2 regions of the Paenarthrobacter sp. 2TAF44 genome follow, and region 1 is predicted to be linked to the other one. Evidence: riboswitches for the same ligand, from Rfam matches in the RefSeq annotation. Region 1 holds a riboswitch; the other holds the start of a gene.
The links. Region 1 has a riboswitch for glycine ahead of gcvP (aminomethyl-transferring glycine dehydrogenase). Riboswitches for the same ligand answer to the same signal wherever they lie in the genome.
Positions count from the first base shown of each region.

Region 1 (14,899 bases):
CAGCGCTAAGACAGGCGAGTGCCAGCAACACCCACGAGATGACACTGATCAACACGCCCAGGTCATTGTTGACTCCCTTGCGGAGTGAACGAAGGTCTGCCACCGTGTTGACGGTGAAGTGCTCGGGATGAGCTGCGTCGAGGGCCAAAGGAATCGCGTCGGCCAATGGTGCTGGAAACCCAGGGAGGGTGCGGACCACAAATACAGGGTTGTCAGAAGCAGCGGATGGGTAGGCGCTGATCCCCAGGATGATGCTGTCTGCAAGAACCGGGTTCCTTCCGGCTTGGCGCAGTATGCCCACGACTGGAACCGACTGCCCACCGATCCAAATTTTCTGGCCCGGACCCGCAGAAGGAATCCCTAAACGGACGGCCGTATCTTGTCCCACTATTGCTATGGGCTTTCCGAAGGAATTGTCCAGGAGAGATAAGGCAGAAGCAGGCTCAACTACGGCCTGGCTGATGTCCAGAAAGGTCGAGTCCACGGCCAGGAGTGACCCTGCGAAGTCGTCCTCCTGGATTCCCCTACTTGGCTGAAAGCGTCTGGGCCGAAATTCAGAAGTCGCCAACTCCACTCGCAAACCAACCGCGACCACTCCGTGAAGATCCTCTATTTTCTTCTTCTGACCTCGCAAGGCTGCGATGTCAGCGTTCGCGGGTTGGACCCCAGATGGGCTTCTTGAGGCTTGCACTTCATCCAATGCGGCTTCGGCCAAGCGCTCGGAAACCTGCGCGGAGGCACTTTGGCTAAGGCCTACTGAGGCAACCAGTCCGCCCGATCCCAGCATGAACGCCAGAATGAGCAGCAGTGCCTTGCCTGCCCTGGAGGTAAGGGATGCCAATGCATCATAGACGTCATCCATCAAGAGATTGAGCCGTCTCCCCAGTGGGGCTGGGGAGAAAACTTCAGTTGGATCCCGGCGTCCAACCATGGGCTCGTGAACAGCTGTCGAGGCAGGGGAACCCGGCGCGTCGGGCTTTGCCAGTCGTCCGTCGTCGATGACGATCTGACGGCCTGCTGCGGCGGCGACGATCGGATCATGCGTAATGACGACGACTGTCACCCCGGTTCGATTCAACGCCTTGAGATCCGCGATGACACTCTGGGTATTGACACTGTCCAGGTTGCCTGTGGGTTCGTCTGCGAACAGGATCCTGGGCTTGGTCGCGAGAGCACGAGCCAAGGCAAGACGTTGCCTCTCCCCTCCAGAGAGGTTCCTGCCGAGCACGCCTGTCCTGTGCAACAACCCAACGCGCAGCAGGGCCTGCGTTACTTCCAACTCCCGTTCCAGGTGGCGGACACCTTGCACGCGAAGGCCGAGCGCTGCGTTCCGTGCGGACGATTCATCCAAGATCACATGCGAGGCTTGGAAGACAAACCCAAACATCCGCGATCGCAACCAGTCACGCTGCTTCTCGGCCATCTGTGATACGTCGGCACCGTTGATCGAGTACGTGCCTTCTGATGCACGGTCCAACAGCCCAAGAATGTTCAGCAGCGTTGATTTGCCGGATCCTGAGGGACCTATGATCGCAACGAATTCACCCTCACAGATCTCAAGATTGACGTCTTGAAGGGCCGCCGTAGGCACATCGGCTCCCCCATAGGAGCGCCCGATGCCTTCCAACCGGAGCAGGGGAATCCTGCCGGGCCTTGGCGCTGGCATGTTCACGATACGTCGACCGTGGTTCCAGGCTCCAGCTTCGAAGTCTCGGCCAAGGCAGCCCACCCATCGCGCTGCCCTGTCACCGTCACATCAATTCTTTCCGCCGATGCGGGCTCACCCGTATCCTTTTCCGAACTTGGCACCATCACGTACGTCCCGATGTCGTCCTGTTTGATCGCGGTCAGGGGAACTGCCAAGGTCTCCTGGACCGGCTCCTTCACGCTGACAGAGACAGGCTGACCGGGCTTTGGTTTGTTGGGATCGTCCGGAACAGATGCGATGATGTCCATCCCTGGAAGCGTCCCCTTTTCCGGATTCCCTTGGTCGAAAACCCCGATGCTCTGGATGACGCCCTGGGCGCTGTACCCACTGGCTTCGAGCGCAACGGCCTGGCCAACTGTGAGAGCTTCAGCCTGTGTAATTGACGCCCGTCCCACGACCACGTCCGGGGCAGTTTGCGCTGTAGCCACCAAAAGATCGTCCGTCAGCACGGCTCCTGAAGCAGCGATGCTCGTCACAGAGCCCTCATCACCAGGAATTTGAACAAACTCCCTCCACCGGACCATGGCCTTCTTGTCGTCGGATTTTGGTGCTGACTGATCAACGTCACGGTACAAAGCGGCCACGGATTCTTGGGTGGACTTATCAAAGACTCCGGTCACGTTGGGCCGATACCCTATGGATTGAAGCCAATTCTGCAAGGCGGAAACGTCTTGACCGTTGTCACCATCTTTCAAGTCCCGATACAGCGGGACGGACGTTGATATGACAATCAGAGGGCGTCCGGACACAGTCGCAACGATTGTCCCGGGCTTTAGCGTGTCGCCAACAGCAACCAGCATGCGCGTTATGACGGCGCGTTCAGTCCCTGGCGGTACTGATGCTGCCATGCCCACCGACGTTCCCGGGGTCATGCTCCCGGGGATGATCAAAGTGCTCGCCACAGTCCTACGCTCCACCGTGGCGGTCACCTTGATTGGAGTGTTGATGGAGTCGAGGGCCGCAGACTGGGGTGACTTTATGTAGCTTCCGGCAAGGAAGGAACCTGCCATTCCTGCCATAACTATGACCAAGAAGCCAATGATCCGCCGGAGTCGCGGAACACGTGGGACCTTAACTACTGCGTCTTGCTGCAACGGCATCAAGCGGCGCCCTTGCCATGTTGCCGGAGAATCGTCCTCGCTTTGGCCAAAGCCTCGGTCTTATCATCCGCGAGCCTGTTCATGGCAGCTTGGTTGGCGGCGATCAGGGCAGATTGATACTGCGCCCGGATATCCGAGATGCGTTGCATTACCTTGGTTTCCTGCTTGCAATTCGTGTCTTGTACAGCTGTCCTGATTTCGCCTTGCTTGTCCGAAGGGTACGAAGGCACCCACGCATCAGGTGAGTCCTGTCGCATTGAAATTCCGGCATCTTTGAGGCACGCAATCCAGTCGTCGCGTGATTCCCTCCAGTCAGGATCCCGCTCAGATAATGCATTTGAGTCATTGCTAATGTTTGTTAGCAATGAGTCCGCACCGGCGATTCTGCTTCGGAATGGAGGTATCTGATTCGAGGTCGTGGCGTTATCGCATTCAAAGTACTTCTTGACATTTGCGTCCGCTGATTCCCTCGTCCTGGAATCGTAAATACCTGGGACGGTACGGATGATTGCCTTGTCATATCCGTACTTCGCCGCAAGTTCGGGAACCCAAACGCCATACGACTGGTCGGCTTTAACCGTCAGATCACCGTGCTTCTCTGGCATGGTGACACCGGCGTTTTTCATGCAATCCTCGATGACATACATGTTGGCCGCAGTTATGACCATTGATTCGTCGGGCGTCGCTTCGTACGCATCCATGGGTAAGGAAATGGTCGCCGTAGCCGGATCCAGTTTTGCATGCACGCCGGCATATGCCTCCCGGTCCACGGAAGGCAAGGACGCCGCATCCACTCCGCCAGGCTGCGAATTGGCGCTGCATCCGGCCAATGCAACTACCAATACGAGCAGACTCAGTGGATACCGTGCCATTTTGCCTCCCGGCATCCCCCCCAGCTCCGATTGAAACTGTATTGATGCTAAAAATAATCATCTTGCGAGGGAACATCAAACAGGGCAGTTTATCGGGAATTCAATGGTGAAACATTAGGGTTTTATCCGAAATAGTCATGTTTGGGCGTCACGAAGCTCCTGGCCACGACACATATAAAGGGGACGTCCGTCCCGGTCCAACGCGCCCTTACAGCCGGATCTGCTCAGCACTCTCCAACTTGATGGCTTTCGGTTCCTTCCCGAGTTCGCGCTGGCCCTTCACCAGACGGTCCGCGTTGGCGAGCCTACTGAGGCTCAGTCCGGTCAGGTCTGCGATCTGCGCGATAGGGACCTGGAAAGTCCGGTACGGCCCCAGCGGGGGTGGCTCACCTTCAAGGAGCCGCTGGTCGATCGCCTTTTTCAGTTCAACTTTGCCCAGTAACGGCGATTGATCCAGTACAAAGCCGGCGGCGCCGAGCTTGGCGTCGTTGGTCCACACGGCGATTTTCCAGAACTTCCGCGGAACCTGTACGCCCCTGTACGGGAGGTCGTCGTCGAGAAGTACTGGCCCGGTGAACACAGAGAGCTTGGCGTCATACGCATCCGCGTGACCCAGCACGTGGTCCTCGAGCCCCACCCACAGTTCCTTGCCTTGGTTGAAGTCGTCCACCTGCGGTGCGGCATTGGTAAAGACGAAGGTCTCCTGATTCGCCGTTTTAGCCGTGGCCGGATCGCCCCACACGGGATCCAGGCGACGGACCAAGTGCCCACGATCGAACGCGTTGTTCTTGTAGACGTCCGGGCCGGCCTGCTGTTCTTTAGGGATCCTGCTATCGAAATGCCAGGTTCCCTCGCGGGCCAGCGGGCTCAGCTCACGGCCACTGATGTTGACCCCCACGATCGCCGCGAGCTTCCGGGCAACCCGGAAGCGCACGGAGAAGTGCGTGTAGTCCAAAAGAATCGTCGTTGCCGACGGACTGGGCAGTTCAAGGCGTGCCCGCAAAAAATCCCTGTCGTATCCCCCCCTCATGGATACATGATGGCACTAGGCACCGACAGTAAACAGACTCAGCATTCGACGACGTTCACGGCGAGGCCGCCCATCGCGGTTTCCTTGTACTTGGAGGACATGTCCTTGCCGGTCTCGCGCATGGTCACGATCACCTCATCCAGCGACACCCGGTGCGTCCCGTCACCCCAGAGCGCCATCTTCGCCGCGTTGATCGCCTTCGCCGCCGCGATCGCGTTCCGCTCAATACACGGAATCTGCACCAACCCTCCGATCGGGTCACACGTGAGCCCCAGGTTGTGTTCCATCGCGATCTCCGCCGCGTTCTCCACCTGACCCGGCGTACCACCCATCACCTCAGCCAACCCGGCAGCAGCCATCGACGACGCCGAGCCCACCTCGCCCTGGCAGCCCACCTCGGCACCCGAAATGGACGCCTGCTCCTTGTACAACACACCCACAGCACCCGCGGCGAGCAGGAACTTCACCACCACATCGTCCTTGTCCGCCTGGGACGCCTTGTCCATGCCCGGGGCGTAGTTCAACGCGTAATACAACACCGCCGGAATGATCCCCGCAGCGCCGTTCGTCGGGGCAGTGACCACCCGCCCGCCCGTGGCGTTCTCCTCATTAACAGCCAGGGCGATCAGGTTCACCCACTCCTGCCAATACTTCGGATCGTTGCGGTCCTTGTCTTCCTTCAACAACCGCTCCAGCCAGTCAGGAGCACGACGGCGGACCTTCAACCCCCCGGGCAACACACCCTCACGCTTCAACGACGTCTCAACACACGCCTCCATCACGGACCAGATATGCAACAGACCCTCCCGGATCTCCTCCTCACTCCGTGACGCACGCTCGTTGATGAACATGATGTCGCTGATCCCCAGGCCCTTCGAGGAGCACCGGCCCAGCAACTCGGCAGCCGTCCGGAACGGCAACGGCAACTCCGCCTTCGTCTCCTCCAACTCCGCCCGCGCAGCGTCCTCCTCACCCTCCCGTACGATGAACCCGCCACCAACCGAAAAGAACGTCGCCTCCCGCAGAACATTCCCCGCGGCATCAGAGACGGCAAACTTCATCCCATTCGTATGCCGCGGCAACACCGTCAACGGATGCAGGATCATGTCCTCCACGGCATACGGCAACTGAACCCCGGCACCCGCTTCACCGGCTCCGGCCAGATTCAGCACACCCGTCTCAGCGATCGACGCGAGCCGCTCCTCCACCTCATCGGGCAGGATCAGCTCGGGGTGATATCCCTCCAAGCCCAGCAGCGTGGCCGTCATGGTCCCGTGGCCACGGCCAGTCGCAGCCAAGGAGCCATACAAATCAACCCGCAAAGAGGCCACCTGGTCCAGCAGGCCGGACTCACGCAGCTCACCGGCAAACACCGCGGCAGCCCGCATCGGCCCCACAGTATGGGAACTCGACGGGCCAATACCCACGGTGAACAAATCGAAAACACCAACAGCCATGGTCGGGATTCCTTAATACAGTTTGAAACGGTCCGCCAGATGGTCCTGGCGGATGGTCTCCCCCGCTCGTGGCGGAAGCGACCGAACAACGACGCCGGGCGGCCCCTTTTGGCGGCAACCCGGCGTCGCGAATTATTTAGTTCCTACAATCCCACGCTACGCCACAGTTGGCGGTGTATGGGCGCTTCGGGCCAACGTCCTCCGCGGGCTCCAGCGGCCATTTCGGGGCTCCGCTGCCAAACATGCCGTGCGCACGGCATCTCCGGCAGCGTACCCCCGAAACGGGCAAGGCAACCCCTCACCGCCCGCCCAGAAACCGGCCCCTTTGGAACCGGCATCCGGCAGCGGCCGTCCAAGGGAGCATCCCAACCCCTCACCGCCCGCCCAGAAACCGGCCCATGGGACCGGCGTCCGGCAGCGGCCGTCCAAGGGAGCATCGCGTCCGCACGAAACGGCACCTGACCGCTGGCCCCTTGGGACCGGCGTCCGGCAGCGGCCGTCTAAGGGAGCTTCGCGTCCGCCCAGCGGGCGCCTAAGCGACCGAGGCCGCAGAGGATGGCGGCCCCATCGGGCCAACTGACAACGCGTGCAGAGCAGTTACGCCAGATCTCCGCCATTCTTGGAGGCGTACTCTTCGGCCGAAAGCAGCGGGCCCTCGGACTCAGCGGCGACCTTGAACAACCAACCAGCACCGTAGGGGTCGTTGTTGATCAGGGCCGGATCGCCCACAACGGCGTCGTTGATCTCGGTGACCTCACCAGTGACCGGCGAGTACAGGTCCGACACGCTCTTCGTGGACTCAACCTCCCCACAGGTCTCGCCAGCCGTCACGGCGGAACCAACCTCGGGCAGGTCAACGTACACGATGTCGCCCAGTGCGTCGGTGGCAACCTCGGAAATCCCAACGGACACCAGGTTCCCCTCCCCGCGGGAAACCCACTCGTGCTCGTCGGAGTACTGAAGTTCGGGCGCTACTTTGGGCATTCTGTTTCCTATTCTTTGGTTGATCAAAAACTATGGCTGTGTGTGCGGCAGTCTTGGCTGGGTTGGGGGCGTGGAACCGGGTTCCTCCGCGGGCTCGGTCGCGAGGACGCCCGCTGGGCGGACGTGCCGCTCCCTTGGACGCCCGCTCCCGGAACCCGCTCCCCCGCCGTCGGCCCGCCCTCCCTGGCGAGAACCCAAAACATACTTGGATCCGAACCATCGCGCGGAGCCAGCCTTGCGCCGTGGCGCCAAGTCGAACGGAGCCATGTCCTGCGGGCAAGGTGATCCAACCGAATCACCTTCGGCAGGTTGCCACTCCCCCAGCATTCAGCGGTTCGAGGGGCGCCAGAGTGGCCGCGCGTCCTGGTGATGTGCGCAGCCCCTTCGGGTCCGGTGACCGGCAGCATGCGTCTAAGAGAGCATCGCGTCCGCTCAGCGGGCGCCCTATTCGACGGGGGCCACGCCGTCCGGGTTCCCTGGCCGAGCTTGCGAGGCGAGGGGGACGGTGGGGAGCATGCAGAGGTCGCCGGCCCCGACGGGCCAAAAGGCGACCCGTCGGGACAACCCCCGCTTACTTCTGGCGCTTGTAGAACGGCAATGCGACAACTTCGAACGGCTCGCTCTTGCCCCGCAGGTCGATGTCCAACGCAGTTCCAATTTCGGCGTGCTCGACGTCGACGTAGGCCAGCGCTACCGGGTAGCCAAGCGTTGGGCTGGGCTGGCCGGAGGTGACTTCGCCTACTACTGCACCGTCCTTGAGGACCGGGTAGTGGCCTCGACCAGCGCGACGTCCCAGGCCCTTGAGACCCACGAGCTTACGTCCACTGGTGGAGCCGGCTCCGGCTGCTTTGAGGGCAGCGAGTGCGTCTTTGCCGACGAAGTCGCCTTCCTTGGAAAGTGCGACGACGGGACCGAGCCCTGCCGCGAAGGGGTTGCCTTCGCGGGACAGTTCGTTGCCATAGAGCGGCATGCCGGCTTCCAGGCGCAGGGAGTCGCGGGAGGCCAAGCCTGCCGGGACGAGCTCGCCTTCTTCAGCGGCGTCGGCGATGGCCTGCCAGAGGTTAGCAGCGGAGTCGTTGGACACAAAGATCTCGAAGCCGTCTTCACCGGTGTAGCCGGTGCGGGCGAGCAGCAGGTCCTGAGTGCCGCCGTCGAACGTGAACGGCACCTCAACAGCGGCGTAGTACTTCAGTTCGGTGACCAGGGCGTGCTGCTCTGAGGGCACAAGGCGGACGAGTATGGCTTCGGCGCGCGGACCCTGCACAGCGATGAGCGACGTCTCGGAAGAGGCGTCCTCCACAACCACGTCAAAACCAGCCGCGCGCTCCAGCAGTGCCGCCGCCACAACCGCAGCGTTGCCCGCGTTGGGGACCACCAGGAACTTGTCGGCGCCACGACGGTAGGTGATGAGGTCGTCGATGATGCCGCCGTCTTCCTGGCAGATCAGCGAGTACTTGGCTTTGCCTTCGGCCATGGCGGAAATCTTGCCTACCAGCGCATAGTCCAGGAACGCTGCCGCGTCAGGTCCGGTGACCCAGACTTCGCCCATGTGGGAGAGGTCGAACAAGCCGGCAGACTTGCGGACGGCGTGGTGCTCGGCCAACTCGGACGAATACTTAAGGGGCATCTGCCAGCCACCGAAGTCGGTGAAGGACGCGCCCAGTTTCTTGTGCTCTTCGTAGAGAGCGGTGTAGTTCTCGTTCATTTGCAGGGCGTCCTTTAGTTTTCGAAGTCTTCGATCGGCGGGCAAGAGCAGACCAGGTTGCGGTCTCCTGCTGCGCCGTCGATGCGGCCAACGGGCGGGAAGTACTTGTCCTGCTTGAGGTGGTGGACGGGGAACGCGGCCTGCTCACGCGGGTAGGCGCGGTCCCAGTCAGAACTTACGACGGCGGCAGCCGTGTGGGGTGCCTTGCGCAGCGGGGAGTTCTCAACAGTGAAATCGCCTGTGGCAACCTGCTCGATTTCGGCACGGATGGTGATCATGGCTTCGATGAAGCGGTCGATCTCCACGAGGTCCTCGGACTCTGTGGGCTCCACCATGAGGGTTCCGGCGACAGGGAACGCGAGGGTGGGAGCATGGAAACCGAAGTCGATCAGGCGCTTGGCAACGTCCTCAGCAGTGACACCTGTGCGCGCAGTCAGTTCACGGAGGTCCAGGATGCACTCGTGGGCAACAAGTCCGCCTTCCCCGGTGTAGAGCACGGGGAAGTGCTCGTTGAGGCGGGAAGCGATGTAGTTCGCCGCCAGCAGCGCGGACTTGGTGGCTTCCGTGAGCCCCTGGCCGCCCATGAGCTTCACGTAAGCCCAGGAAATTGGGAGCACACCGGCCGAACCGAAACGGGAGGCCGAAATCGGGACGTCGTTGCCTTCGGTCCACGAAGCAGCGTCACCGGGCATGAAGGGCGCCAGGTGTGCCTTGGCCGCGACCGGGCCAACACCGGGTCCGCCGCCGCCGTGCGGGATGCAGAACGTCTTGTGCAGGTTCAGGTGCGAGACGTCGCCGCCGAACTTGCCCGGTTGTGCGAGTCCAACGAGGGCGTTGAGGTTTGCACCGTCGATGTAGACCTGGCCGCCAGCTTCATGGATGGCGTCGCAGACTTCCCGGACGTCGGCGTCGTACACACCGTGCGTGGACGGGTAGGTGATCATGATGGCCGAGAGAGCGTCCCGGTTTGCTTCGATCTTGGCCTTGAGGTCCACGTGGTCGATGGTGCCATCAGGAGCGGTGGCGACCACAACAACCTTCATGCCAGCCAGAACTGCGGAAGCCGCGTTGGTGCCGTGCGCAGAAGCAGGGATCAGGCAGACATTTCGCTGCCCGTCGCCACGGGACAGGTGGTAACCACGGATCGCGAGCAGGCCGGCGAGCTCACCCTGGGAACCGGCGTTGGGCTGGATGGAGACCTGATCGTAGCCGGTGATCTCAGTTAGCTGGGACTCAAGATCGGTGATCAGCTCGCGCCAGCCCTCTGTCTGGGAATCCGGAGCGAACGGGTGGATCGAGGCGAACTCCGGCCACGAAATGGCTTCCATCTCGGCGGTTGCGTTGAGCTTCATGGTGCAGGAACCCAACGGAATCATGGTGCGATCCAGTGCAAGGTCACGGTCCGAGAGCTTGCGGATGTAGCGCAGGAGCTGGGTTTCGGAGCGGTGCGTGTTGAATACGGGGTGCTGCATGAAGTCGCTTGAGCGCTCCACGGAAGATTCCAGCGCGAAATCTTCTGCTGATTCGAGCACCGAAGCGCCGAAGACCGCCGCGACGTCGGCGACAACCGCCGTCGTTGTGGTCTCATCAACAGAGATGCCCACCAGATCAACGTCAATGCCGCGCAGGTTGATGCCCTTGGCCTCGGCGGCGGCCACAATCTCAGCCGCTTTGCCGGGGATGCGGACTGTGATGGTGTCAAAGAAGGAAGTGTGAAGGACCTCGACGCCGGCAGCCTTCAGCGACGCTGCAAGGGTGCGGGCGTGACCGTGGGCGGTTTCGGCGATTGCCTTCAGGCCTTCCGGGCCGTGGTAGACGGCGTACATGGACGCGACGATGGCCAGCAACGCCTGCGCGGTACAAATGTTGGACGTGGCCTTCTCGCGGCGGATGTGCTGCTCGCGGGTCTGCAGCGCCAAGCGGTAGGCGGGGACACCGGCGTCGTCCTTGGAAACACCCACCAGACGGCCCGGCATGGAACGCTCGAGACCCTTCTGGACGGCCATGTACGCGGCGTGCGGGCCGCCGAAGAACAGCGGAACGCCGAGGCGCTGGGCGGAACCGACGGCGATGTCCGCACCTTGCTCGCCCGGAGGGGTGATGAGCGTCAGGGAGAGCAAGTCTGCTGCGACCGTGACCAGTGCACCGCGTTCCTTGGCCTCAGCGATGACGGCGGAGTGATCAAACACGCGGCCCGAAACGCCGGGCTGCTGCAGGACGACGCCGTTGATGACGCCCTCCGGGAGACCGAGCGAAAGGTCAGCAACCTCAACCTCGAAGCCGAGGGCCTCAGCGCGGCCCTTGACGATGGCAATGGTCTGGGGGAGGCAGTCGGCGTCGAGGACGGTCTTCCCATCATGGGCTGCCTTGTTTTTGTTGGCACGGCGCATCATGAGCACGGCCTCTGCAACGGCGGTTGCTTCGTCCAGCAGGGAGGCGTTGGCGATCGGCAGGCCCACGAGGTCCTGGACCATGGTCTGGAAGTTCAGGAGGGCTTCGAGCCGGCCCTGCGAGATTTCCGGCTGGTACGGCGTGTAGGCGGTGTACCAGGCCGGGGACTCGAGGATGTTCCTGCGGATAACCGGCGGCGTGACGGTGTCGTAGTAGCCCTGGCCGATCATCTGGACGGCAGTTTTGTTCTTGGACGCAAGCTTGCGCAGCTCAGCCAGCACCTCAACTTCGCTGAGCGCGTTTTCGAGCGTGAGGGCAACGTCCTGGCGGATGTCGTTGGGAACGGCCGTATCAACCAGCGAATCAACGGTGTCGTAGCCGACCGTCTTGAGCATGGTGTCAATGTCGGCCTGGCGGCGGGCGCCAATGTGCCGATCGACGAAGGTGGTGGAGGCTGAACTAACCGTCACGAAGGAACTCCATTACTTGGGCGGCGTTTGGGTACGCCACAGTGGCTGGGTTCCTCCCCGCTCTGTATTGGACCTGAGAGTTTCCGCGTGTTGCTTGCACAACCATCGCTTGCACCGTCGGTGAGCACAGCATCTTTTCCGCGCCAAAGGACGCGGCAAAAGGCCTGCTACTTTCCAGAGTTGCCTCGCCGCGGCGGTGCGTGGGCCTGAGAGATTCCTGGGGAGGGTTTGCTCCTACGGCGCCCGCATCACTTGCTTGCAGGACTCTCCCGCCGCAGATCAAAGGCATATTCAATTGTTTGCGTGCCCCAGTAAAGGCGCACCACAAGGCTCAATTGTCCTACGTTGGGGGCGTCGCCGCAAATGGATGACCCGCTACTTGCGGAGCCGGTCCAGGACTCCCAGCAGGATCTCGACGTCGGCCTCCCGCCCGGCCTTGCCGCCTTCCCGGCCACCCTCGAACATGGCGTTGAAATACAGGCCGTCGCCCATGTAACTGACAGCCTTGGCAACCTCCGGACCAACATCCTCAGCCAGGACGTCCAACCACTGCTGCTGGATTCCGGCAAACCTGTGGCGGGTCTCCTCATGGGCAACTTCGGCCAGTCTCGTGGCAGCAACGAATGCACGATCCATGGGAGTTCCGGCCCACAGTGAGGTCCGAATGAAGTAGGCAGCGCTGCCATCTGGCGCGGTCTTCATTTTTTCGATGTCTGCCTGGGCCAACTCATCCAAGCGCTCCAACAGAGCGCTGATCAGCGATTCCTTGTTGGGGAAGTGGTAAAGCAGTCCGCCCTTGGAGACCCCTGCCCGCTTGGCGACTGCGTCAAGCGTGGCAGCCCGCTCGCCCACCTCAATAAGAAGGGCTTCATAGGCATCCAGGACCGCATCCCGGGCAACTGGTTTTCGTGGCATGACTACATCATTCCCTACGGGGTTGGTGCTGTTGACTTTGAAACTATACCGTCTGGACGGTATAGTTAATGACATGTTCACGCCGCCCTCAACCCAAGCACCCCGTTCCGCTCGCTCCCTGACCAGTCAGGCAGCACCGTGGCGCGATTGGACGGCCCTGGCACTCCTGATGTTCCCGGTGCTGCTGGTGGCCGTCGATAACACCGCGCTCACGTTCGCCCTGCCGGCAATTGCCCGCTCCTTGGATATGGGTGGCGTGCAGCTCCTATGGGTCATTGACGCCTACCCGCTCGTGTTGGCGGCGCTGCTGGTTTCCATGGGCAACCTCGGCGACAGGATCGGACGACGGCGGCTGCTGCTGATCGGCAGCACGGGCTTCGCCGCGGTTTCGGCTGCTACAGCATTCGCGCCTTCCGCGGAATGGCTGATTGCCGGCCGCGCCGCACTTGGCGTATTTGGCGCGATGTTGATGCCTTCAACGCTGTCCTTGATCCGGAACATCTTTGCTGATCCGAACCGTCGGCGGCTCGCGATCGCCGTATGGGCTGCCGGATTCTCTGGTGGCGCCGCCCTTGGCCCGATCTTTGGTGGCTGGCTGGTGGAACACTTCTGGTGGGGTGCGGTCTTCCTGGTAGCGACCTTCCTCCTCCTGCCCCTCCTCGCCTTCGGCAGGGCCCTCATTCCCGAATCCAAGGACGCCAATCCCGGCAGGGTGGACGTGCCCAGCATCGCGCTGTCCGTGATCACCATGGCTCCGTTCGTTTACGGCATCAAGGAATTTGCTGTCCACGGATTCGGGGTGTCCGCAGCGGCCTTCATGGTCTTCGGCTTGGTGATGGGCATTGTGTTTGTGCGTCGCCAGCGGCAGATCCAGAGTCCCATGCTGGACGTCTCTTTGTTCAAGAACAAGGTGTTCAGCACAGCGATAGTGGCCAACGTCCTGTCCTTGTTTTCCATGACGGGCTTCATCTACTTCTTCGCCCAGCACCTGCAACTTGTTGAGCGCCAGTCCCCCATGGAGGCTGGCATCGCAATGATTCCGGCGCTCCTGGCAACGGTCATCGCCGGCCTGGTGGTGGTCCCGCTGGTAAAGCGCGTCCGGCCAGGATTCGTGGTGGCCGGCGGACTTACCCTCAGCGCGGCGGGCTATTTGGTGGTCGCTGTAGGTGACCACGGCAGCGGACCTGTGTTCCTGTTGTCAGCTTTGACTGTCCTCGCCGTTGGCGTCGGCGCCGCGGAAACCATCTCCAACGACCTCATCCTCGGCTCGGTGCCGGCCGACAAATCCGGAGCGGCGTCCGCGATCTCCGAAACCGGCTACGAGCTGGGTTCGCTCCTGGGAACGGCCGTGCTGGGCTCTATCCTCACTGCGTCCTACCAGCACAACCTCGTCATCCCGGAGGGGTTGTCCACGCAGGCAGCCGGTAAATCGGGAGAAACGCTGGCGGGCGCAGTGGATGCTGCTGCGGCCCTACCCGCTCCGCTATCGGATGCACTGACAGCCGCCGCCCGGGTAGCCTTCGAGTCCGGCGTCCACATCACTGCGGCGATTGGGCTGGTACTGATGGCAGGGGCGGCAGTGCTTGCCGCCGTCGTGCTCCGCCGGGTTCCCAGGGCGCAGTAAGCGCCGCGGGAATCAGTGGCCGTCCGTAGGTGCAGCCTTGCCATCTACGGCGGCCACCAGCTGGTCAATCCGGTCCAGGGCATCGCCGAGCCACCCTACCGTTGCCCACAATTCAGGGTGCTGTTCCTTGATCTCGTCCAGCGACGCGCCCGCGGATCTGAGCGACCCGAGGTCAAAGCTCACGTTGGTGCGGGCTCCTGCAATGGCCGCCCTGAGGGCACCGAAGCCAACCACCACATCAGCAATGAGCGCCGGATTCCCGTTGGCGGCCAGCCATCCCAGGTCCTCGATGGCTTCGATGGCATGGTCTCCAAGGACCGCGGACGCCTTGGCTGCATCGACGGATGCACGGTGGATTGCTTCATCGCGCTCCGGGCCCGGATCAAGCCGGAAGGCCGCGCCGAAAGCCTTTGACGCCGCAGCGTCGTCGTCGGCCAACTTCAGGGCGGTTTCGCGGAGCGTGCTGGCCCGGGCCTGCAGCTCGGCCAGCCGATCATCGGGGGCCTCCGTGTAACCGGCAACCATGGATGTCAGGGATGCTGCGATGGCGAGCATTACGCCCGTTCCTGCGCCTCCACCAGGCGACCCGCTGGATTCTGCCAGAGCCCTGGTCCAATCCTCGACCGTTGAGCGTTGGGTAGTG
Region 1 covers NZ_JBFRFP010000021.1:11,504-26,402, reverse strand. Annotated here, with positions in the region: gene AB4Z15_RS18685 (ABC transporter ATP-binding protein/permease) at 1-1,666, opposite strand, end outside; gene AB4Z15_RS18680 (peptidoglycan-binding protein) at 1,669-2,808, opposite strand; gene AB4Z15_RS18675 (hypothetical protein) at 2,808-3,602, opposite strand; gene AB4Z15_RS18670 (DNA/RNA non-specific endonuclease) at 3,889-4,710, opposite strand; gene AB4Z15_RS18665 (L-serine ammonia-lyase) at 4,749-6,167, opposite strand; gene gcvH (glycine cleavage system protein GcvH) at 6,765-7,151, opposite strand; gene gcvT (glycine cleavage system aminomethyltransferase GcvT) at 7,723-8,856, opposite strand; gene gcvP (aminomethyl-transferring glycine dehydrogenase) at 8,871-11,717, opposite strand; glycine riboswitch at 11,770-11,901, opposite strand; glycine riboswitch at 11,902-11,999, opposite strand; gene AB4Z15_RS18645 (TetR/AcrR family transcriptional regulator) at 12,093-12,632, opposite strand; gene AB4Z15_RS18640 (MFS transporter) at 12,706-14,256, shown strand; gene AB4Z15_RS18635 (cyclodeaminase/cyclohydrolase family protein) at 14,269-14,899, opposite strand, start outside.

Region 2 (14,899 bases), on a different contig from region 1:
GGCCGAGAAGGGAACCTGGATGAGGGCGCCTGCCAGGTAGGAGCCGATGGCGACCCAATTGAACCGCCCGTACACGCCGCCGTCGCGCTTGAAGAAGTCTTCAACCCGGTAGTCGCCGTGCCGCAAAAGGTAGTAGTCCACCAGGTTGATGGCAGTCCAGGGGACCAGGACGTACATCAGGAAGGAGAGGAAGTTGGTGTAGAAGAGGATGAAGTTGTCGCGGGCGAACAAGGCGATCGAGACAGCTACGACGAAGAGGATGATCGCCGCCACGGTGCGGGTCTTGGCCCGTGGCAACCAGGACGGCTTGAACGTTTGGCCGATGGTCAGCGTGCACAGGACGCCGCAGTAGAGGTTCATGGCGTTCGAGGCCGCGACTCCCAGGCAGAAAATGCCCACGATGATCAGGGTCCACGGCTGCAGCAACGCACCCAGGCTGCCAACGATTTCGACGTTGTCGGCGCTCATGGTCATGGCGAGCGTGCCCACCAAGGCGCCGAGGATCATGGGGAACAACGTTCCAAGGACGCAGCCCGAGTAGGAAGCCCAGAACGCCGGTGCTGAGCCAGTGCCCTGCGGCATGTAGCGGGAGTAGTCGGAGACGTAGGGTGCGTAGGCCAACTGCCACAGGGCCGAGACGGAGATGGTCCCCATGAAGCCGACCCAGTTGAAGTTGCCCTCCCCAAGGAAGCTGGCGGGAAGGCCGTGGACCACCAGGATCCAGACGAAGGCGAGCAACAACGCCAGGCCCGCTGCAACGCTAAGGACGCGGGCATAAGCGTGAATGAGCCGATAGCCGAAAATCGTGGCGATAACGCTGACCACGCCGATGATGATGATGCCGCCATCCACGCTGATGCCGGGGCTGACGGCGGCCATTGCTTCTCCGCCAAAGACAAGGTTGGCGGCGAAGAACCCTACGTACATGACCACCACGATGACCACGATCAACAGGGCGCCGAAGGAGCCGAACTGGCCGCGGGTCTGGATCATCTGCGCCACACCAAGCTGCGGACCTTGGGCCGAGTGCAGCGCCATGAAGACGCCGCCCACTATGTTGCCGATGATGATGCCCACCAGCGCCGGCACGAAACCGAGGCCGAACACCGTGGTGGCGAGTCCGCCGGTAACGATGGTCATGATCATGATGTTGGAACCAAACCAGATGGTGAAGAGGTCCCTGGCCTTGCCGTGGCGCTCATTCAACGGGATCGGCTGGATGGTTTTGTCCTCGAGGCGCGGTACTTCGGTTGTTGGCACCGTGCTCATGATGCACTCAGGGAGGTCGAAGCCAGTTCACGGACTGAGGTGGCCTTGCTGCGGTTCACCATCAGGCCGAGGAGGTCGAAGACGAGAGTGGCGGCGGCGACGGTTGTGATGTCCGCATGGTCGTAAGCCGGAGCGACCTCGACTACGTCGGCGCCCACAATGTTGATACCGTTCAGGCCGCGGAGCAGGGCCAGGAGTTCGCGGGAGTGGAGCCCGCCCATCTCCGGAGTGCCTGTGCCGGGTGCGAACGCGGGGTCGAGGACGTCGATGTCGATGGAGACGTAGACGGGGGTATCGCCGAGCCTGTCCTTCACCTGCTGGATTGCAGCCGGGACGCCGATAACATCCAGGTCCGAGCAGCGGATGATCTGGAACCCGAACTCGTGGTCCCTAAGGAAGTCATTGCGGTCATACACCGGGCCGCGGATGCCGACGTGCATGGACTTGTCCTCCACAAGGAGGCCCTCCTCGAACGCCCGGCGGAAGATGGTTCCGTGCGTGATGGGCTGGTCAAAGTAGGTGTCCCACGTGTCCAGGTGAGCGTCGAAGTGCAGCAACGCCACCGGGCCATGGACCTTGTTCAGCGCCCGCAGCATGGGCAAGGCAATCGTGTGGTCGCCGCCGATCGAGATCAGCCGCTTGTCCTCACTGATCAGGGGCAACGCCTGCTCCTCGATCTCACGGACCGCCCGGGTGATGTCGTAGGGAGTGCAGGCGATGTCGCCGGCGTCAACAACCTGGGCTTCGTACACGGGCTCGACGTCCAGCTCCGGGTGGTAGCCCGGGCGGAGGAGACGCGAGGCCTCGCGAACCGCGGCAGGACCGAAACGGGCGCCGGGCCGGAAGGAGGTTCCGCCGTCGAACGGGACACCGACGATAGCAATGTCGTAGTCCGGAACCCGGTCGATTTGGGGGAGGCGGGCGAAGGTGCCGAGGCCGGCATACCGCGGGACTTTGGTTGCGTCGACAGGGCCGATGGGCTTGTGAATTGTCATTGACGGATCCTTGGTGTGAGGGGGTGCTCGCCATTGAGCGGGAAGTAAGTAATTCCATTCTTCGTGACGCGGGTCACGACGAATAGCGGTACATTGACTACAAATGGCCGAGGCGCTTAGACGAATGTCTAAACCGCCCGAAACGGCCCCCGGAATCATAGAGTCAGGACCCCATCCGATGGCAATCACCGTCGCCGAGCTCGTGGCTGAACCGCAGCTGGGGCTCACCCTCCTGGCCGGTGATGCAGGCCGCGACAACCGGATCACCTGGGCCCACACCTCGGACCTGCCCAGGCTGTGGGAATGGGTCACCGGCGGCGAGCTCATGATGACCAATGGGCTGTCGATTCCCGCAGACGCCGAGGGACAAGTGGCGCTCGCAGAGGCACTCATGGACAGCGGGGCAAGCGCCTTGGCGATCGGCGAGAAGATGCACGCGCCCCCGCTGACGCAGGAGTTCCTGACGGCCTGCGATCGGCTGCCGTTGCCACTGATCAACGTCCCGTACCCGCTGCCGTTCATCGCGATCGCCCGCTCGGTTGCTGAATCTTCCCTGCTCGAAGAGTCCCGGCGGCTGCGGCAAACAGCCAGGGTCTACGACCTTCTTCGCACGGCCGGAGCCTCCGAGGACCATTGGCAGAGCCTGGTCCAACGGCTTGCCACCGAGCTGGACGCGGAACTGTTCGTGGTGGATCGCCGCTGCCTCCATCCCTGGCACCCGGAAGGGCAGGCGCTCCCGGGGTTCCTCGCGGATGAATGGGCACCGCTTTCCGGGCAGGTGACCTTGGCGGGTAAGAATTTCCAGTGGCACCGGATCCGCGGCCGGCACGTGCTGACCATGGACATCCCGACCCACGCAAACGCGCTCCTGGTGGTGCTGCCCAACAGCGAACCGCACCCGGACGCCGTCGTACTCCTGCACGCCGCAACCGTGCTGGGACTGCAGCTCTCGCGCATCGTTTTGTCGTTGGAAGGCCGCCATCGGCTGGCGGGCGAGTTCCTGCTGCAGGCCATGGATGGGCGCTTGGGCGCGGCCGAGATGGAGAGCCGGCTGGCAACTTTTGGGGTTCCGCCGCAGGACTTCCTGCTCGTTTCCATGTCCGAGACCGCCGGAGACAAAACAGCGAACGACGGCGACAGGCTGGCCAACGTGCACATCGAGCTGTGGCGGCACGGGGTTGCGTCGGCTTCCTTGAAGCGGAACAGCCGGCTGCACGTCGTGGCCCCTGCTGATGTGCCGGACGACATCCTGGTGCATTGCGCAGGGGTGGATGCGGCGATCGGAATCAGCGCTCCGGCGGCCGTGGCCGGGATTCAGCGCGCGCTGCAGGAGTCCCTCTGGGCGCTCGGATCGGCCCGGGCGAACAAGCTCGGATTGGCTCGCTACGCGCAAGGACCATCATGGCTGGGGCTGACAGGTTTCGAGGAAGGGACTGCGCTGGTCCGGCGTCTTCTGGGGCCGATTTTCGATTACGAGCAGAGTCAGGAAGGCGATCTCCTCGTCACGCTGAGGACCTATTTGGACTCGCAGCGTTCGTGGCAAAAGACTGCCGCTGCCCTGTTCGCGCACCGGCAAACCATCATCTACCGGATAAGGAAAATCGGTGAATTGACGGGGCTGGACATGGGTGAAACCTCCACGGTTGCCCAGTTGTGGTTCGCCCTCCAGATCCACGAGGCAATGCATCGGTAGGTATCCCTTGCTTGCGCTTTTTCGAGATAACCGGCTATGGTGTGAACCGTGTCACTGATGTGACGCAACGCTTTTGATCTGTGGCGGGAGAGTCCTGCCGGTACATCCAGTCAGGCGCCGTAGGAGCAAATCCTCCCCAGGAATCTCTCAGGCCCACGTACCGCCACGGCGAGGCAACTCTGGAAAGCAGTCCAGGTAACTGGGCTCACCGACGGTGCAAGCAGGCAACCATTCCTGCGGAATCTCTCAGGTCCAATACAGAGCGGGGAGGAACCCACATCATCGTGGCGCACATAGGGCGCCTGAATCATGGAGTTCCTCTTGACTGTTCAATCAACCCCCACCGCTTTCGCGGACCGGCATATCGGCGCACGACGCCAGGCCGACGTTGACACCATGCTCAAGGCCATCGGCTACGACTCCGTAGACGGCTTGGTAGACGTTGCGGTCCCCGATTCCATCCGCCAGGACACTGCACTGAAGCTGCAGGACGCCCTCACCGAGGTGCAGGTCCTTGCCGAGCTGCGGAAGCTCGCGTCCAAGAACAAGACCGCCGTTCAGATGATCGGCCAGGGCTACTACGACACCGTCACGCCGCCGGTTATCCGCCGCAACATCCTCGAGGCTCCGGCCTGGTACACGGCGTACACGCCCTACCAGCCCGAGATTTCCCAGGGCCGCCTCGAAGCTCTGCTGAACTTCCAGACGATGGTCCAGGACCTGACGGGGCTGCCCGTAGCCAACGCCTCGCTGCTGGATGAGGCCACCGCTGTGGCTGAGGCTGTGCTGCTGATGCGCCGCGCCAACAAGTCCAAAACTGCCAAGGACGGGAAGACCGTCCTGGACTCCGACCTCCTCCCGCAGACCATCGCCATTGTGAAGGGCCGGGCCGAAGCGCTGGGCTTCGAAGTAGAGATCGCTGACCTTTCGGCGGCCCTTCCCGACGGCGACATCAACGGCATCGTCCTGCAGCAGCCGGGTGTTTCCGGCCGCGTATTCAATCACTCCGGCGTCATCGCGGCGGCCAAGGGACGGGGTGCGCTGGTCACTGTCGCTGCCGACCTTTTGGCGCTCACCCTCATCACGCCCCCGGGCGAGCAAGGTGCCGATATCGCCGTCGGAACTGCGCAGCGCTTTGGTGTTCCGCTGTTCTTCGGCGGCCCCCACGCTGCGTACATGGCTGTCCGCGAAGGCATGGAGCGGACCCTTCCGGGGCGCATCGTGGGCGTCTCCAAGGACAACGCCGGCGTCCCCGCGTACCGACTCGCGCTCCAGACACGCGAGCAGCACATCCGACGCGAGAAGGCCACGTCCAACATCTGCACGGCCCAGGCACTGCTCGCGATTGTGGCCTCGATGTACGCGGTTTACCACGGTCCCGAAGGCCTGAAGGCGATCGCCGAAACCGTCAACGGCCACGCCCGTGTTTTGGCCGCGACGCTGCAGAAGGCGGGCCGCGAGCTCGTCTCCGACGTCTTCTTCGACACCCTCACCGTCCGCGTACCCGGCAAGGCTGACAAGGTCATCGCCGCCGCCGAAGCCCGCGGCATCAACCTGCGTCGCATTGATGCTGACACGGTCGGCGTTTCCCTCGATGAAACCACGACGCCGGAGGTCCTCTCTGCGGTAGCCGTCGCCTTTGGTGCCGGCCCGGTGAAGGACGCTTCAGGGTTTGAGCTGCCGTCTGATGTGCTCCGCACCAGTGATTTCCTGCAGCACCCAGTGTTCAACACGCACCGTTCAGAGACGCAGCTGCTGCGCTATATCCGCAAGCTGTCCGACCGTGACCTCGCCTTGGACCGCACCATGATCCCTCTGGGTTCCTGCACCATGAAGCTCAACGCAACCGCCGAGATGGAAGCCATTTCATGGCCAGAGTTCGCCTCGATCCACCCGTTCGCTCCGGATCACCAGACCGAGGGCTGGCGCGAGCTGATCACCGATCTTGAGTCCCAGCTGACTGAGATCACCGGCTACGATCAGGTCTCCATCCAGCCCAACGCCGGTTCCCAGGGTGAGCTCGCCGGCCTGCTCGCGATCCGTGGTTACCACCTCTCCCGGGGTGACGAGCAGCGCAACGTGTGCCTGATCCCTGCTTCTGCTCACGGCACGAATGCAGCCTCTGCTGTGCTGGCAGGCATGAAGGTGGTTGTGGTGGCCACCGCTCCCGATGGCACCATCGATCACGTAGACCTCAAGGCCAAGATCGAAGCCAACAAGGACGTCCTGTCCTGCATCATGATCACCTACCCGTCCACGCACGGTGTGTACGACGCCGATGTCCGCGAGGTTTGTGACTCCATCCACGCTGCTGGCGGCCAGGTGTACGTTGACGGTGCAAACCTCAACGCACTCGTTGGACTCGCGCAACCGGGCAAGTTTGGCGGCGACGTCTCCCACCTGAACCTGCACAAGACGTTCTGCATCCCGCACGGCGGTGGCGGGCCGGGTGTTGGTCCTGTTGCTGCGAAAGCCCACCTTGCTCCGTTCATGCCCGGGGATGCGAACAACGTTTCGTCTGAAGGGGGCGTGGCCATCTCGGCCTCACGCTATGGCTCCGCTGGCGTCCTCCCGATTTCCTGGGCCTACGTCAAGCTCATGGGCGGCCAAGGACTCACTGAAGCCACCAAGTCTGCGCTGCTCGCGGCCAACTACGTCGCCTCCCGCTTGGATGAGCACTTCCCAGTCCTGTACACCGGCGAAGGTGGACTTGTTGCCCACGAATGCATCCTGGACCTCCGCGAACTGACGGCCCGCACAGGTGTCACGGCCGAGGACGTGGCCAAGCGCCTGATCGACTTCGGTTTCCACGCTCCCACCCTGGCGTTCCCTGTTGCTGGAACCCTCATGGTGGAGCCGACCGAGTCCGAGGACCTGGCCGAGATCGACCGTTTCATCGAGGCCATGATCACCATCCGTTTGGAAATCGAGCAGGTCGCCGCCGGCGATTTCACTGTTGAGAAATCGCCGCTGCGCAACGCGCCGCACACGGCTGCCGCCGTCGTGAGTTCTGCATGGGACCGCGACTACCCGCGTGAGCAGGCCGCATTCCCGGTCCACCACCTGAAGCAGGACAAGTACTTCCCACCGGTCGGCCGCGTTGACGGCGCCGCGGGGGACCGCAACCTTGTGTGCTCCTGCCCTCCGCTCACGGACTTCGAAAACTAAAGGACGGTCCTGCAAATGACTGAGAACTACACCGCTCTTTACGAGCAGCACAAAAAGGCCGGCGCATCCTTCACGGATTTCGGCGGCTGGCAGATGCCCCTCAAATACGAGTCCGAGCTTGCTGAGCACCACGCAGTCCGCAACGCAGCGGGCTTGTTCGACCTCTCCCACATGGGCGAAGTCTGGGTCACCGGTTCGGACGCGGCAGCGTTCCTGGACTTCGCGCTGGTGGGCAAGTTGTCCGCGGTCGCCGTGGGCAAGGCGAAGTACTCGCTGATCTGCAACGCCGACGGCGGCATCATCGACGACCTCATCTCGTACCGCCGACCCTCTCCCGAAGAAGGCGTGGATCAGTACCTCGTGGTCCCCAACGCGGGCAACGCCAAGGTAGTTGCAGCGGCTCTGCTGGAGCGCGCGGCTGGCTTCGACGTCGTGGTTCAAGACGCTTCGGCTGAGACGTCGCTGATTGCAGTCCAGGGCCCGAACGCGGAAGCCATTCTGCTGAGCCTGGTTCCCGCCGAGCAGCACGCCCTGGTGACGGAACTGAAGTACTACGCGGCCGTTGAGGTCTCCATTAACGGGCAGGACCTGCTCCTGGCACGCACCGGCTACACCGGCGAGGACGGCTTCGAGATCTACATCCCCAACCTTGGCGCAGCTGGCCTGTGGGAAGCCCTCCTCGAAGTCGGCGAGAGCCACGGGCTCATCCCCGCAGGCCTTGCGGCACGCGACTCCCTCCGCCTCGAAGCCGGAATGCCGCTCTACGGCAACGAACTCTCCCGCTACGTCAACGCCTACGCCGCAGGACTCGGCCCGGTGGTTTCCCTGGCCAAGGAAAGCGACTTCATCGGTAAGGAAGCACTGACGGCGATCAAGGCCGCCGGCGTCGGATCCACCATCGGACAGAAGCTCGTCGGCCTCAAAGGTGCAGGCCGTCGCGCAGCCCGCGCCCACTACTCGGTCCTCAAGGACGGCTCGCTCATCGGCGAAGTCACCTCCGGCCAGCCGAGCCCAACGCTCGGTTACCCGATCGCCCTGGCGTACGTCGACGTCGAACATTCAGCACCGGGAACGATCGTCGAAGTGGACCTCCGAGGCAAACCCGAGCCGTTCGAAGTCGTGGCCCTGCCGTTCTACAAGCGGGTCAAGTAGGTCAAGCGGGTCAAGTAGCCCGGTGGGAGTGACATCCTCCGCGGGCTCGGTCGCAGAAGCGCCCGCTGAGCGGACGGTCAAGTAGCCCGGTGGAAGTTACATCCTCCGCGGGCTCGGTCGCAGAAGCGCCCGCTGGGCGGACGCGATGCTCCCTTAGACGCCCGCTTCCGGATGTCACTCCCACAGGGGCCGTGCGCCTCACCTTGCGCACGGGACCAGTAGACCGAGGCGACCTGCTGAAAAGCCGGTTCCGAGCCTCGGTTCGCGGGCTTTTCTGAAGGTGAGCGGCCCGTAAAGTGTGGGCCAGCCGTGGGGAGCCGGATTCCGGAAGCGTGCGTCTAAGGAAGCGACACGTCCGCTCAGCGGGCGTCCTCGCGACCGAGCACGCGGAGGAGTTCGGTTCCCCGCCACCCAACCCAAGTACCACCGAGACCACGAACAGTTTTCAAAACACACAAGAAGTTAGGAATTGGAATGAGCAAAGTAGTTGCCGAGCTGAAGTATTCGGCTGAGCATGAATGGGTTGCTTCGGATGGGGCCGGGCCTGTGGGGATTGGGATCTCTGCGGTCGCTGCGGATGCATTGGGCGACATTGTGTATGTGGACCTCCCTGAGGTTGGCTCCACGGTTACTGCGGGGGAGACCTGCGGTGAAGTTGAGTCCACGAAGTCCGTGTCTGACCTGTACTCGCCTGTTACTGGTGAGGTGACCGAGATCAACGACGCCGTCGTCGATGATCCGGCCCTGATCAACAACGATCCCTATGGTGCCGGCTGGCTGTTCAAGGTGGCCGCCACGGAAGAAGGCCCACTCATGTCGGCCGAAGAATACGCTGCAACGAACGGTGGAGAACTGTGAACCCGGCAGCCGTGACCGAATTCGAGCAGGTCGTGTCGGCGTCGTTGGATGCGCACTTGGCGGACCTGGACCCTGAGATCGCCGCAAAGATCGACGACGAACTGGGCCGCCAGCGCGACGGCCTGGAAATGATCGCTTCAGAGAACCACACGGCGGTTGCTGTGATGCAGGCTCAGGGCTCGGTGCTGACCAACAAGTACGCCGAAGGCTACCCGGGCAAGCGGTACTACGGTGGTTGCGAGCACGTCGACGTGATCGAGCAGCTCGCCATCGACCGCATCAAGTCCCTGTTCGGCGCCGAATTTGCGAACGTTCAGCCTCACTCCGGTGCGCAGGCCAACGCGTCGGTGATGCACGCGCTGATCAAGCCGGGCGACACCATCATGGGCCTGAACCTGGCCCACGGCGGCCACCTGACCCACGGCATGAGGATCAACTTCTCCGGCAAGCTCTACAACGTGGTCCCGTACGGCGTCCGCGAGGACACCCACACCGTCGACATGGCCGAAGTCGAACGCCTGGCGCAAGAACACAAGCCTGCCCTCATCGTTGCCGGCTGGTCCGCTTACGCGCGGCAGTTGGACTTCGCCGAGTTCCGCCGGATCGCTGACTCCGTTGGCGCTTACTTGATGGTGGACATGGCTCACTTCGCCGGATTGGTTGCAGCTGGCCTGCATCCGTCGCCGGTCCCGCATGCCCACGTCACTACGTCCACAACGCACAAGACCCTCGCCGGTCCTCGTGGAGGCATCATCCTCTCCAACGACGCCGACATCGCCAAGAAGATCAACTCGGCTGTGTTCCCGGGGCAGCAAGGTGGACCGCTGGAGCACGTGATCGCCGGTAAGGCTGTCGCCTTCAAGATCGCGGCCTCCGAGGAATTTCGCGAGCGTCAGGAACGCGTCCTGGCTGGCGCCCGGATTCTCGCCGAACGCCTGATTCAGCCGGACGTTGCCGAAAAGGGGATCACAGTTGTTTCGGGTGGCACGGACGTGCACTTGGTGCTCGTCGACCTGCGCAACTGCGAACTCGACGGCCAGCAAGCCGAAGACCGGCTCGCAGCGATCGACATCACCGTCAACCGCAACGCCGTCCCCTTCGACCCACGCCCGCCCATGGTCACTTCCGGTCTGCGGATCGGCACACCGGCCCTCGCTACACGGGGTTTCGGGGAAGCTGCCTTCCGCGAGGTTGCGGACATCATCGCCGAAGTTCTGATTGCCGACGCCGATGCGGACCTTTCCGGGTTGCGGCACCGGGTTGATTCGCTGGCGAAGGCGCATCCGCTGTACCCGGGTGTTTCGAACCTCTCGTAAGTCGCCCGTCGGGTTCGGTTCGTCGTCGGGTCCGATATCCGCCGCGGGCTCGGTCGGGTTGGCCCGTCGGGGCCGACATCCTCCGCGGGCTCGGTCGCATATGCACCCGCTGAGCGGATGCGATGCTCCCTTAGACGCCCGCTTCCGGATGCCGGTCCCGAAGGGGCCAGCTCTTGGGCCGGCCGGTCCCAATGCCGGGCCCATTGGGGCCGGTGGTCGGGTGCCGTGTTGCCGTGTTGGGACGGGACCGCGGGTTCGTTGGCTTGTGTTGGATGGGTCTACCTGCCGAGGGTGTTCCGTGGACGCAGGGTTGGTTTGGGAGCCGCGGGTGCAACTGCAACGCGGGGTCACTTGTGGCCCATGTGGGGTGCGTTTGGGGGCCATAAGTGACCCCGGGTTGCTTTAGCCCACATTCTTCTTTTGGTTTGGGAATGTATTGGGGGCCGATTCGGGGGGTGGCTGCGAAGTGTGCCGTGCGCACGGCATGTTTGGCAGCGGAGCCCCGAATCGGCGACGGCGCACTGGGATTCATGCAACGCGGGGTCACTTGTGGCCCATGTGGGGTGCGTTTGGGGGCCATAAGTGACCCCGGGTTGCTTTAGACATCTTTTGTTTTGAAAGGGATCACGGCTATGGCTGTTGGTGTTTTCGATCTGTTCACTGTGGGCATTGGCCCGTCGAGTTCGCATACTGTGGGGCCGATGCGGGCTGGGGCGGTGTTTGCTCGCGAGCTGCGTGAGTCCGACGTGCTCGGGTCGGTCGCGTCCTTGCGGGTTGACTTGTATGGGTCCTTGGCTGCGACGGGTAAGGGACACGGCACGTTCACCGCGGTGTTGCTTGGGCTGGAAGGCTTCGACCCCGAGGAGATCCTGCCTGACCAAGTGGAGGAGCGGTTGGCCTCCATCGCAGAGACCGGGAAGCTCAATCTGGCTGGCGGACAGCTTCTCGAATATGCGGTGGAGGACATGATCCTGCATCCGTTGACGGTGTTGCCGCGGCATACGAACGGGATGAAGTTTGCCGTGGCTGATGCTGTGGGCAACGTGCTGCGGGAGGCGACGTTTTTCTCGGTGGGTGGCGGGTTCATTGTCCGCGAGGGTGAGGAGGACGCGGCGCGGGCGGAGTTGGAGGAGACGAAGGCGGAGTTGCCGTTGCCGTTCCGGACCGCTGCTGAGTTGCTGGGCCGCTGCTCGTCCAAGGGCCTGGGGATTTCCGACATCATGTTCATCAACGAACGCGCGTCCCGGAGTGAGGAGGAGATCCGGGAGGGTTTGCTTCATATCTGGCATGTGATGGAGGCGTGTGTTGAGACGTCGTTGAAGCGTGAGGGTGTGTTGCCCGGGGGTCTGAAGGTCCGCCGTCGTGCTCCTGACTGGTTGGAGCGGTTGTTGAAGGAGGACAAGGACCGCAACGATCCGAAGTATTGGCAGGAGTGGGTGAACCTGATCGCCCTGGCCGTGAATGAGGAGAACGCGACCGGCGGGCGGGTGGTCACGGCCCCGACGAACGGCGCTGCCGGGATCATCCCGGCGGTGTTGTATTACGCGTTGAATTATGCCCCGGGCATGGACCAAGCCAGTCAGTCCGATAAGGACGATGTGGTGGTGAAGTTCCTGCTCGCCGCCGGTGCGGTGGGTGTGTTGTACAAGGAGCAGGCGTCCATTTCGGGGGCTGAGGTGGGCTGCCAGGGTGAGGTGGGGTCGGCGTCGTCGATGGCTGCTGCCGGGTTGGCTGAGGTGATGGGTGGTACGCCGGGTCAGGTGGAAAACGCGGCGGAGATCGCGATGGAACACAATCTGGGGCTCACGTGTGATCCGATCGGGGGGTTGGTGCAGATTCCGTGTATTGAGCGGAACGCGATTGCTGCGGCGAAGGCGATCAACGCCGCGAAGATGGCGCTCTGGGGTGATGGGACGCACCGGGTGTCGCTGGATGAGGTGATCGTGACCATGCGCGAGACCGGCAAGGACATGTCCTCCAAGTACAAGGAAACCGCGATGGGCGGCCTGGCCGTGAACGTCGTCGAATGCTGACTCTTACAACCAACAAGGAAGTAAATCCATGACCCTGGCACCTGAAGGCCGTAAGTTGCTGCGCGTTGAGCAGCGTAACTCGGCTGTCCCGGTTGAACGCAAGCCCGAGTGGATCAAGGCCAAGGTCCAGATGGGCCCGGAGTTCGTCGGGTTGAAGAACCTGGTGAAGAAGGAAGGCCTGCACACTGTCTGTGAAGAGGCCGGCTGCCCGAACATTTTCGAGTGCTGGGAAGACAAGGAAGCGACGTTCCTGATCGGCGGGTCCGAATGCACCCGGCGCTGTGATTTCTGCCAGATCGATACCGGCAAACCCTCCCCGGTGGACATGTTCGAACCCACCAAGGTGGCCCGGTCCGTGCAGGCCATGCAGCTGCGCTACGCCACGGTCACCGGAGTGGCCCGTGATGACCTCGCCGATGAAGGTGTCTGGCTGTACGCCGAAACTGTCCGCAAGATCCACGAACTGAACCCCGGCACCGGGGTGGAACTGCTGATCCCCGACTTCTCCGGCAAACCCGAACACATCGCCGCGATCTGCGATTCCAAGCCCGAGGTGTTCGCGCACAACGTCGAGACCGTGCCCAGGATCTTCAAGAGGATCCGCCCGGCGTTCCGGTACGAACGTTCCCTGGATGTCCTCACCCAGGGCCGGGACCTGGGCATGGTGACCAAGTCCAACCTGATCCTGGGCATGGGCGAAACCCGCGAGGAAATCTCCGAAGCCCTGAAGGACCTGCACGCGGCCGGGTGTGATTTGATCACGATCACCCAGTACCTGCGCCCCTCCGAACGGCACCTGCCGGTGGACCGGTGGGTCAAGCCCCAGGAATTCGTGGACCTCCAGCACGAGGCCGAAGAAATCGGCTTCCTCGGTGTCATGTCCGGTCCGCTGGTCCGCTCCTCCTACCGGGCCGGGCGTTTGTGGGCCACCGCAATGCGCAAGAAGGGCTGGGAAATCCCCGCAGCCCTGGCCCACATCGAGTCCTCCGGCACCACCCGCCAAGAAGCCTCCACCATCCTCGCCGCCCACGCCTAACCTCACATCAAAAAAGGACACCCATGCTTCCCCTCCGCGTTGAGATCATCCCGTCCGAGGGAATCGTGGACGCCGTCAGCCAGACGTTACCAACATCTACGGTGATCAGCATTACCTGCCTGCCCAAGCACGGTGTGGGTGCCACGCTGCGGGCCGCGGTCCAGTTAAGGGAGCTCGGCTATACCGTGGTTCCCCACCTTGCGGCGAAGGCTCTTGAAAGCCGCGCCGAACTATCAGCCATACTGGGTGACTGCTCGGCGTCGGGCATCACCGAAGTCTTCGCCATCGGTGGCGACGGGCAGCCCTCGGGTTCGTATTCCAATGGTGGCGAATTGCTGCGCGATATCGCCCAGATCACCTCCGGTGCAATGGCCGTTGGAGTGGCTGGGTACCCCGAAGGGCATCCGGACATCACCAGCCTGCAGTTGGTTGATGCGCTGCTGGAGAAGCAAGAGCACGCCACCAAGATCGTCACCCAGATGTGTTTCTCGGCGGACAAGATCCATGATTATGTGGCCATGCTTCGTCGTGAGGGCGTGCTCCTTCCAGTCTGGGCAGGTGTGGCTGGGGCCGTGCCCAAGGTAAAGCTGGTCTCGCTTGCCACCAAGATCGGAGTGGGATCGTCCCTGAAGTTCCTCAGTCGCAAGGGTCCGCTTGCGCGGAGGCTCCTGATCGGGGAGAGGTACACGCCGGACACTCTCATCGACGAGCTCTCAGCGCGCCCCGGGATCGAGGGCATTCAGCTCTACAGTTTCAATTCCTTGGACGCACTCCCAACGCCGCAACACGTCGTCCAGGGGCGTTGGTAACCGGAGCTTTGAGGTGCGGAAGTGCCCCGATTTTCACGGAAAAAGTAGTAGCAAACTCCATGGTTGGCAAGGCGGGGCAGAGGCTGTACGTTTGCCGTAGGAAGGTTACTTAGCAACTGCATCGCAGCGCAGGATTACGCCGGCGCAGCGCGCTTAGACGCAAGAGGTGTAGGGCCGTGAGCGCAGGCGGTGAAGCTCTCGTTGATCCAACAGGCGGCGGGGACATTCTCAACGGCCGCTACCGGATTCTGGAGCTACTCGGGCACGGGGCGATGTCCACGGTCTGCAAGGCCCGTGATGAGATCCTGCTGCGCGACGTTGCACTTAAGATCTTTTCGCCAGGCTCAGCCGATGAGGGCTTCGAGGAGCGCCAACAGGCAGAGATGCGGTTGCTGGCAGGATTTGACCACCCAGGTTTGGTGCACATTTACGACGCCGGTGTGGACGCCGGAACTTCCGGCCCGCCACAGGCTTTCCTCGTCATGGAACTGGTTTCCGGAAGTAATCTTCGTTCGGTGCTTGCACAGGGTCCGCTCAGCCTCGCAGAAACAACCCATATCGGCCACGCCC
Region 2 covers NZ_JBFRFP010000009.1:141,698-156,596, forward strand. Annotated here, with positions in the region: gene AB4Z15_RS11060 (purine-cytosine permease family protein) at 1-1,269, opposite strand, end outside; gene speB (agmatinase) at 1,266-2,264, opposite strand; gene AB4Z15_RS11070 (PucR family transcriptional regulator) at 2,443-3,957, shown strand; glycine riboswitch at 4,032-4,130, shown strand; gene gcvP (aminomethyl-transferring glycine dehydrogenase) at 4,279-7,125, shown strand; gene gcvT (glycine cleavage system aminomethyltransferase GcvT) at 7,141-8,277, shown strand; gene gcvH (glycine cleavage system protein GcvH) at 8,752-9,135, shown strand; gene glyA (serine hydroxymethyltransferase) at 9,132-10,451, shown strand; gene AB4Z15_RS11095 (L-serine ammonia-lyase) at 11,084-12,484, shown strand; gene lipA (lipoyl synthase) at 12,513-13,520, shown strand; gene AB4Z15_RS11105 (methylenetetrahydrofolate reductase) at 13,544-14,329, shown strand; gene AB4Z15_RS11110 (protein kinase domain-containing protein) at 14,506-14,899, shown strand, end outside.
Region 2: another riboswitch for glycine. It lies ahead of gcvP (aminomethyl-transferring glycine dehydrogenase); the one in region 1 lies ahead of gcvP (aminomethyl-transferring glycine dehydrogenase).